DNA from 3 places in the Streptomyces sp. NPDC040545 genome. Region 1 is predicted to be linked to each of the others. Evidence: riboswitches for the same ligand, from Rfam matches in the RefSeq annotation. Region 1 holds a riboswitch; each other region holds the start of a gene.
The links. Region 1 has a riboswitch for guanidine ahead of ACZ573_RS37345 (DMT family transporter). Riboswitches for the same ligand answer to the same signal wherever they lie in the genome.
Positions count from the first base shown of each region.

Region 2: linked by a shared signal. The riboswitch ahead of ACZ573_RS36670 (MBL fold metallo-hydrolase) and the one ahead of ACZ573_RS37345 (DMT family transporter) in region 1 are both predicted to bind guanidine.
Region 3: linked by a shared signal. The riboswitch ahead of ACZ573_RS10210 (Ohr family peroxiredoxin) and the one ahead of ACZ573_RS37345 (DMT family transporter) in region 1 are both predicted to bind guanidine.

Region 1 is NZ_JBVIWA010000037.1:5,505-7,756, forward strand. It holds gene ACZ573_RS37340 (transglycosylase domain-containing protein) at 1-782, shown strand, start outside; gene ACZ573_RS37345 (DMT family transporter) at 802-1,122, opposite strand; guanidine-III (ykkC-III) riboswitch at 1,154-1,223, opposite strand; gene ACZ573_RS37350 (GroES family chaperonin) at 1,265-1,606, opposite strand; gene ACZ573_RS37355 (DUF3618 domain-containing protein) at 1,650-1,970, opposite strand; gene bcp (thioredoxin-dependent thiol peroxidase) at 2,075-2,252, shown strand, end outside.
Region 2 is NZ_JBVIWA010000034.1:5,817-8,068, forward strand. It holds gene ACZ573_RS36665 (HflX-like GTP-binding protein) at 97-288, shown strand; gene ACZ573_RS36670 (MBL fold metallo-hydrolase) at 357-1,235, opposite strand; guanidine-III (ykkC-III) riboswitch at 1,247-1,314, opposite strand; partial or broken gene ACZ573_RS36675 (DinB family protein) at 1,509-2,084, opposite strand.
Region 3 is NZ_JBVIWA010000003.1:477,020-479,271, forward strand. It holds gene ACZ573_RS10200 (vWA domain-containing protein) at 1-620, shown strand, start outside; gene ACZ573_RS10205 (hypothetical protein) at 912-1,106, shown strand; guanidine-III (ykkC-III) riboswitch at 1,181-1,243, shown strand; gene ACZ573_RS10210 (Ohr family peroxiredoxin) at 1,319-1,789, shown strand; gene ACZ573_RS10215 (hypothetical protein) at 1,776-2,225, shown strand.

The DNA of each region.
Region 1 (2,252 bases):
AGAAGATCACCAAGGGCGGCGACACCATCGCCCTCCCCCAGCGCACCCCCACCCAGGCCATCAGCCGCGAAGCCGCCGACACCACCACGTCCGTGCTGGCCAGCGTCGTGGACAACGGCACCGGCACGGCCGCCCTCGCCGCCGGCCACCCCGCCGCGGGCAAGACCGGCACCGGCGAACTCGACCGCTCGGCCTGGTTCGCGGCCTACACCCCGGACCTGGTCACCGTGATCTCGATGATGGGCCAGGACCCCGACACCGGAACCCTCGAATCGCTCTACGGCGCCCTCGGCGAGGCCCACATCGGCGGCGGCGGCTACCCCGCCCGCATCTGGGCCGCCTACACCAAGACCGCCCTGGAAGGCACCGACCCCGTCGACTTCGACCTGGAACTCCAGCCCGGCGCAGCCCAGCCCCCGCCGCCGCCCAGCCCGGAATCCAACCCGCCGCAGGAAACCCCCGGCGAACCCTCGCCCAGCGCCCCCGAACGCCCCACCCGGCCCTCCCCGTCGAACTCGACCGGCGGCCGCAACCAGGGCGGACAGAACAACGGAGGCCAGAACCAGGGCGGCCAGGACAACGGCGGCCCGGCGAACGGAGGCCAGGACAACGGAGGCCAGGACAACGGCGGCACCACCCAGGGAGGCGACCAGGGCGGCACCACCCAGGGCACACAAGGCCGCACCCAAGGCGGCACCCAGGGCAGCGCACAGGGCAGCGCACAGGGCAGCGACGGAGGACCGGCGGAAGGCCTGCGCCCGCCGTCGGCATTCCTGGAGTAGCCGGGTCAGAGACCTCGGGTCAGTGACCGGAGGTCGCCTTCAGCCCCACCACGGCGACCAGCAGCAGACAGATGAAGAAGATCCGGGCGGCGGTGACGGGCTCACCCAGCACCGCCATACCGAGCACGGCCGCGCCGGCCGCGCCGATGCCCACCCACACCCCGTACGCCGTACCGATGGGCAGGGTCTTCGCGGCGTACGACAGCAGCACCATGCTCGCGACGATCCCGGCACCCGTGAACACACTGGGCCACAGCCGGGTGAAACCTTCGGTGAACTTCATGCCGATCGACCAGCCGACTTCGAGCAGACCGGCGACGAGAAGAAGAACCCATGCCATGACGGCACCTCCGAGACATCGAGCGATACGGGGTGCGTCGTCTTGTCGTACCCGGTACGGCGCGTCTCGTCGGGTTCTCCTCCACCGTAGCAAAAGGCAGCAAAAAGGGCCGGTGACCTGCGCCACCAGCCCCTTCTGCGACCTACAGGTACAGCCCGGTGGAGTCCTCCGCCCCCTCCAGCCGCTCCGCGGCCACGGCGTGCAGGTCCCGCTCGCGCATCAGCACGTACGTCGCACCCCGCACCTCGACCTCGGCGCGGTCCTCGGGGTCGTACAGCACCCGGTCACCGGGCTCGACCGTACGCACGTTCTGCCCGACCGCGACCACCTCGGCCCAGGCCAGCCGCTTGCCCACCGCGGCCGTCGCGGGAATCAGGATGCCGCCGCCCGAGCGGCGCTCGCCCTCCGGCAGATCGGACTTCACGAGCACGCGGTCGTGCAGCATGCGAATGGGCAGCTTGTCGTGGGTGGTGTTCTCGCTCACGCCCCGAACCTACCTGCCCGCGCCCGTCCCGTACCGCTCAGGGTCATCCGCGCTTGCGGCGCGCCGACACCACGAGCAGCCCGACCAAGCTCACCGCGACCAGCGCCGCGGGAACGATCCGGTCGACGCGCGGAGCCCCGTCGTCGTAGCGCAGACCGTCGCGCAGGTCCGTCACGATCCGGTTCACCGTGGCGAAGGCCCGCCCGGCGGTCTGGTCGACGGTCGAGGCGACCCGTGCCTTCGCGTCCCCGATGATCGTCTTCGGGTGCATGCGCACGCCGATCTCGTCGAGCGTCTCGGCGAGCTGCTCACGGCGGCGGACGATGTCCGCCTCGATCTGTGCGGGGGTCCTGGCTTCCGGCACCGCGCTGCCTCCGTCGTCGTGGTCGTGTGGGGCGTAGTCCGCCATGAACAGTCTGTCAGCTTAGTCTCATGGCATACCGATCCCCTCCCGAGGAGAGTGTCACGATGAGCGAGCGGCTCCAGCCGGGCGACACCGCCCCCGCCTTCACCCTGCCCGATGCGGACGGCAACGAGGTCTCGCTCGCCGGCCACAAGGGCCGCAAGGTGATCGTCTATTTCTACCCGTCCGCGCTGACCCCGGGCTGCACGAAGCAGGCCTGCGACTTCACGGACAACCTGTCCT
Region 2 (2,252 bases), on a different contig from region 1:
GCCCGCAGGGAGCCGGGGCCGTGGAAGGTCCGGGGCGCTCGGGTCGCCGTGCAGATTGTGCAGCGACGAGGCGTTTCGGCCGGCGGGGTCCGGAAGATGGCTCTGCCCTACTCCTCGCGGACCCTGCTGAGTGACGGAAAAGTCCGCGAGGTAGCTCAGGCCTGCGACCAGGCCGGCGCTGACGCAGTGGTCTTCGTGGCCACCTTGACCGGGCGTCAGCAGCGCAGGTTGACGGCCGTGCTCGGCCGCCCCGCCCTGAGTCTCTCCGACGTCCTCACTGCCGACTGACCGTGCACTCGAAGCGGCTTGGCGTCGCCGTGCTTCCGGGCCGGTCGTGCGTGTGTCTTGGGCGTGGCTCAGTCGTCCGGGCAGAGGACGAAGAGAGGAAAGGCGAGCCGGCGGGGCCGGTCGCCGATCTCGTCGAGTGCGGCGCGGATCTCGTGGAGGTGGCCGGTGGTCATCTGCAGTGGCGGTTCGTGGGGCTGGTAGGTGGTGCGGATCGGGTAGTCCACGCCCGGTTCGGTGGTCATCTCGATGTGACAGCCCATGACGTGGGTGACCGGTCTGCTTGCGCAGAACTCGATCAGGCGGTCGATGGTCCGGGCGAAGGCCTTCCGGTCCTGGATGTAGAGGCGGCCCGGATACACCGTGTCGCCGGTGAGCAGGAACCCGGTCCACGGGTCGTAGAACGTGACGGCTGCCTCGTGGTGCCCGGGGGTGGCCAGGCATTCGAGCCTGCGGCCTCCCAGATCGACGCTCGCCGTGGCGGTGGGGTTCTCGTCGAAGCCGAAATACTTCCAGGCCGCGGGGGGTTCTGCTGAGACCACCGTGGTGTCCGGACGGTCGGCGAACTGGCCGTCGCCCGCGATGTGGTCGCCGTGGGCGTGTGTGTGCAGCACGAGCAGGTGGTACTCCTGGCGGGGGTGGCGGGTGAGCCAGCTGTCGACGAGCTGGTCCACCACCAGGCGCAAGGGGAAGTACGCGCTCGACGCTGTGGCCCCGGTATCGATCAGCACGGCCCGGTCGTTGCCGAACAGCAGGAACAGGAACGGCGCTTCGTAGTTGATCGCCATGTTCTGCCGCAGGATGACCGTGTGCTCGTCGTACTCATGGACCTGGATGTCCGGGTCGGTGTTGTGCTTGGACGATGGTGAGCCGTGGATCCAGCGGACGTCCAACTCGCGGGGCCGAGAAGCCGGGCTATCGAAATCGATGAAGGATGTACCTGCAGCCATGACGCCTCCTGCGTGCGTCGTCTTGGCGGGCCGGGTACGGCGCACATCTCGTCCGGGGTGGGCACCTATGGGCCTCCGCCGGGACGCTACCACGAGAATGATCTACGGCTCTGCTGCCCGGCGTCCGTGCGGCGAACCACTCGCGGGGCGGGCCTTGGCCTTCGGCGTCGATCCCCCGAAGGCGGAGGTCGCCGACGAGTGACCGAGCAGGAAAGGGTCCGAAAGGAATGGCGACACGGTAGACCGGTTGCCATGGGTCGGGTTGCTTTGACTGATCGGTGCGGCCGACCTGGCGGCCTGCTCGATCTTCGCGCAGTGGGCTGCGCGGGCTTCCTCGTCGACCTGCTTCTCGAGTTCGGCGCGCAAGCCGGTCCGGCCGTCGAGGCCCTCGCGCAGGATATCGGCGTGCCCGGCATGCCGGATGGACTCGCCGAGGACATGGACCATGACGGCGAACAGGTTCGTGTCGGCATAAGGCTCGGGCCACCACGGCACGTGGCCGGGGGCGTCGAGGGGAAGCTCGTTGATCGTCGCGTCCGAGTGTTCCCACGTGCGCCGGCAGAACCCGATGATCTGATCGCGGGTCTCGTCCTCGGTCGCCCACAGATCGCTGCCGTCGGAGTCCTGCCACCGGGGCAGCGGTTCCGGGGAAGGGCGGTCGAAGACCTCGCCGAAGTACCGGGCCTCGACGGTGGCCACGTGTTTGACCAGGCCGAGGAGGTTGGTCCCGGTCGCCGTCAAAGGCCGGCGGGCGTCGTATTCGGACAAGCCGTCGAGTTTCCAGAGCAGCGCCTGGCGGTCCCGCCGCAGTCTCCCGTGCAGGTTGTCCTTCGCGAATTCATCGATCATGCGGCATGAGCCTGCCACGGGCTGCTCGTGGTCTCAAGATCCCGTACGTGGTCCGCAACGACCGGCGGAGCCGAGGGCGACCCGCTCGCGGTCGGCAACAAGCTCGGCATCACCACGCGCAAGGAGCCGGCCGACCGACTGCTTCGGGATCGTCCCCGCAACCGCTGG
Region 3 (2,252 bases), on a different contig from region 1:
TACGGGCCCACCGGCGCACCCGGGGCCGGGTCCCCGAGGGCTGGGCCCGGTGGGCCGAGGAACTTCTGGAGCCCTCCGTCGACTGGCGCCAGGCCCTGGCGGGAGCGGTCCGCGAGGCCGCCGCCTGGGCGGCCGGCGCGGTGGACTACACGTACCGCCGCCCCTCGCGCCGGACACCCGCGCTCGGCGGCCGGGTGGTGCTGCCCAGTCTGCGCAGGCCGCTGCCGCGGGTGGCCGTCGTCATCGACACCTCGGGATCGATGGGTCCGGACGACCTCGCGGCCGCCCTCGCCGAAGTCACCGGCGTCCTGCGGGAGGTGGGCGTCGGCGGGAACCGGGTCGCCGTCCTCGCGTGCGACGCCGACGTGCATGCCGTGACCCGGGTGCGCAGTGCCGGAGAGGTGACCCTGGCCGGTGGCGGGGGCACGGACATGCGGGTCGGCATCGGTGCGGCCCTGGCCCTGCCCGACCGGCCGAACGTCGTGGTCGTGCTGACCGACGGGTACACGCCGTGGCCGGACGAGACACCGTCGTGCCGGCTGATCGCCGCACTGATCGGCAACACCCCGCCCGCGCCCCCGTCCTGGGTGGAGACGGTACGCGTCGACCCGGCCACGTGATCCCGGCCGGGATACGGCGACGAACGACACCCGCCGCCCTGCCGTCCCTGGCGGGACGAGGCACCAAGTGCGGTGCTGCTGGCACCCGCGGCAGAACTCCCGGTTCCCTGTGGGTGGCGGACGGCCGTCGCCCGCGCCGCGCCAATGCCCGGACGCACGGCTGATGTTGCCGGACCGGCAGCGCAAACGCGCCCTTCGACGACACGTCTTGTCACCCTCTGTGTTTAACAGTCCGCGAATCGGTAACAAGTTGTAGTGACAGGCAGTCAATACTCGACGAAAGGCAGGACCATGAACCTCGTCAACGTGCTCATCCTCGTCGCGGTCCTCGCACTTGTCGGCCTGCTGATCGCGGCCCCCAGCGCCACCGTGCGGCGCAACCCGTTCCCGGGCCGCCGACGGCGAGCCGACCACCACCGCCGCTCGGGCGCTCCGAGGTCGACCCGGGTACCCGGTCAGCGGGGCATCCAGCACCACGCGCCCTGACCCCGGGTCGGTGGTGGGTGAGGTACTTCACCGCGGGGGGTGGCCCCGGATCGCGGAGCGCGTTGCTAGATTGTCCGGCGGCCGGTCCACGGCCCCGGACGAGATGCGCCGTACCCGGTTACGCACGACGACGCGCGAGGTGCCGCACGAGCGGCGCCCTCCGCTGTCCGCACCCGGGCAGCGTACTCGTCGAGCAAGATGGGCCGTACGTCATGACCGTGCCACTCACCCACAGCCTGTACCGGACGACCGCGCACGCCGCGGGGGGACGTACCGGATCCGTCCGCACGGACGACGGACGCCTGGACGTCCGCCTCGCCCCGCCGCGCAAGAGGGTGCCCGGCACCACCAACCCCGAGCAGCTGTTCGCGGCCGGTTTCGCCGCCTGCTTCACCTCCGCGCTCGCGGAGGTCGCCGCCGAGTTCGGGGCGGACGCCTCCACGGCGCGCGTGGCCTGCGAGGTCCAGCTCGGCACCACGGACACGCCCGCGGGCTACGGCCTCGCGGTGGCGCTCACCGTCAGCCTGCCCGGGTGGCGGGCGGCGGACCTCCAGCCCCTGCTGCACCGGGCGGACGCGGTCTGCCCGTACTCGCAGGCCGTACGCGGCAACGTACCGCTGACGCTCCTGGCCGTGGACGGGCCCGCCGAGCCGGCCGGGGCTGCCGCCGATGACCGCGCCTGAGACCGGCCCGGGCGGCCCCGTCCCGGACGGCCCGGGCGTCCCGGTGCCCGAGCACGGTGCCTGGCTGCGGCGCGGCATCAGCCGTGACGGCGGACCTCTCGTCGAGGACCGCGAAGTGGTGTGGCTGCAGGCCGGGCCGTACTACGCCGACAGCCGGGGCTTCGCCGGTACGACGTCCTTCGACGGCTCCCAGGTGCACTTCCACCACCTCACGGGCGAGCCCGGCGAAGACGCCGGCACCTTGCGGTGGGACGGTGCGAACCTCGTCGAGCGGGGCACCAACCCGGACGGCAGCACCTTCCTGGAGATCTGGACCCCGCTGCCCGCCGCCGACGGCGCCTGCGGCTCCTGGTCCGGCCCGGACCACCACGTGGTGCGCGTCGGGCGCCACGTGGTGCATGTCGATTCCCGTGCCGGTACGTACTGGCGGCTGTAGCCCCGGGCAGTGGCCCGGGGCGTGGGC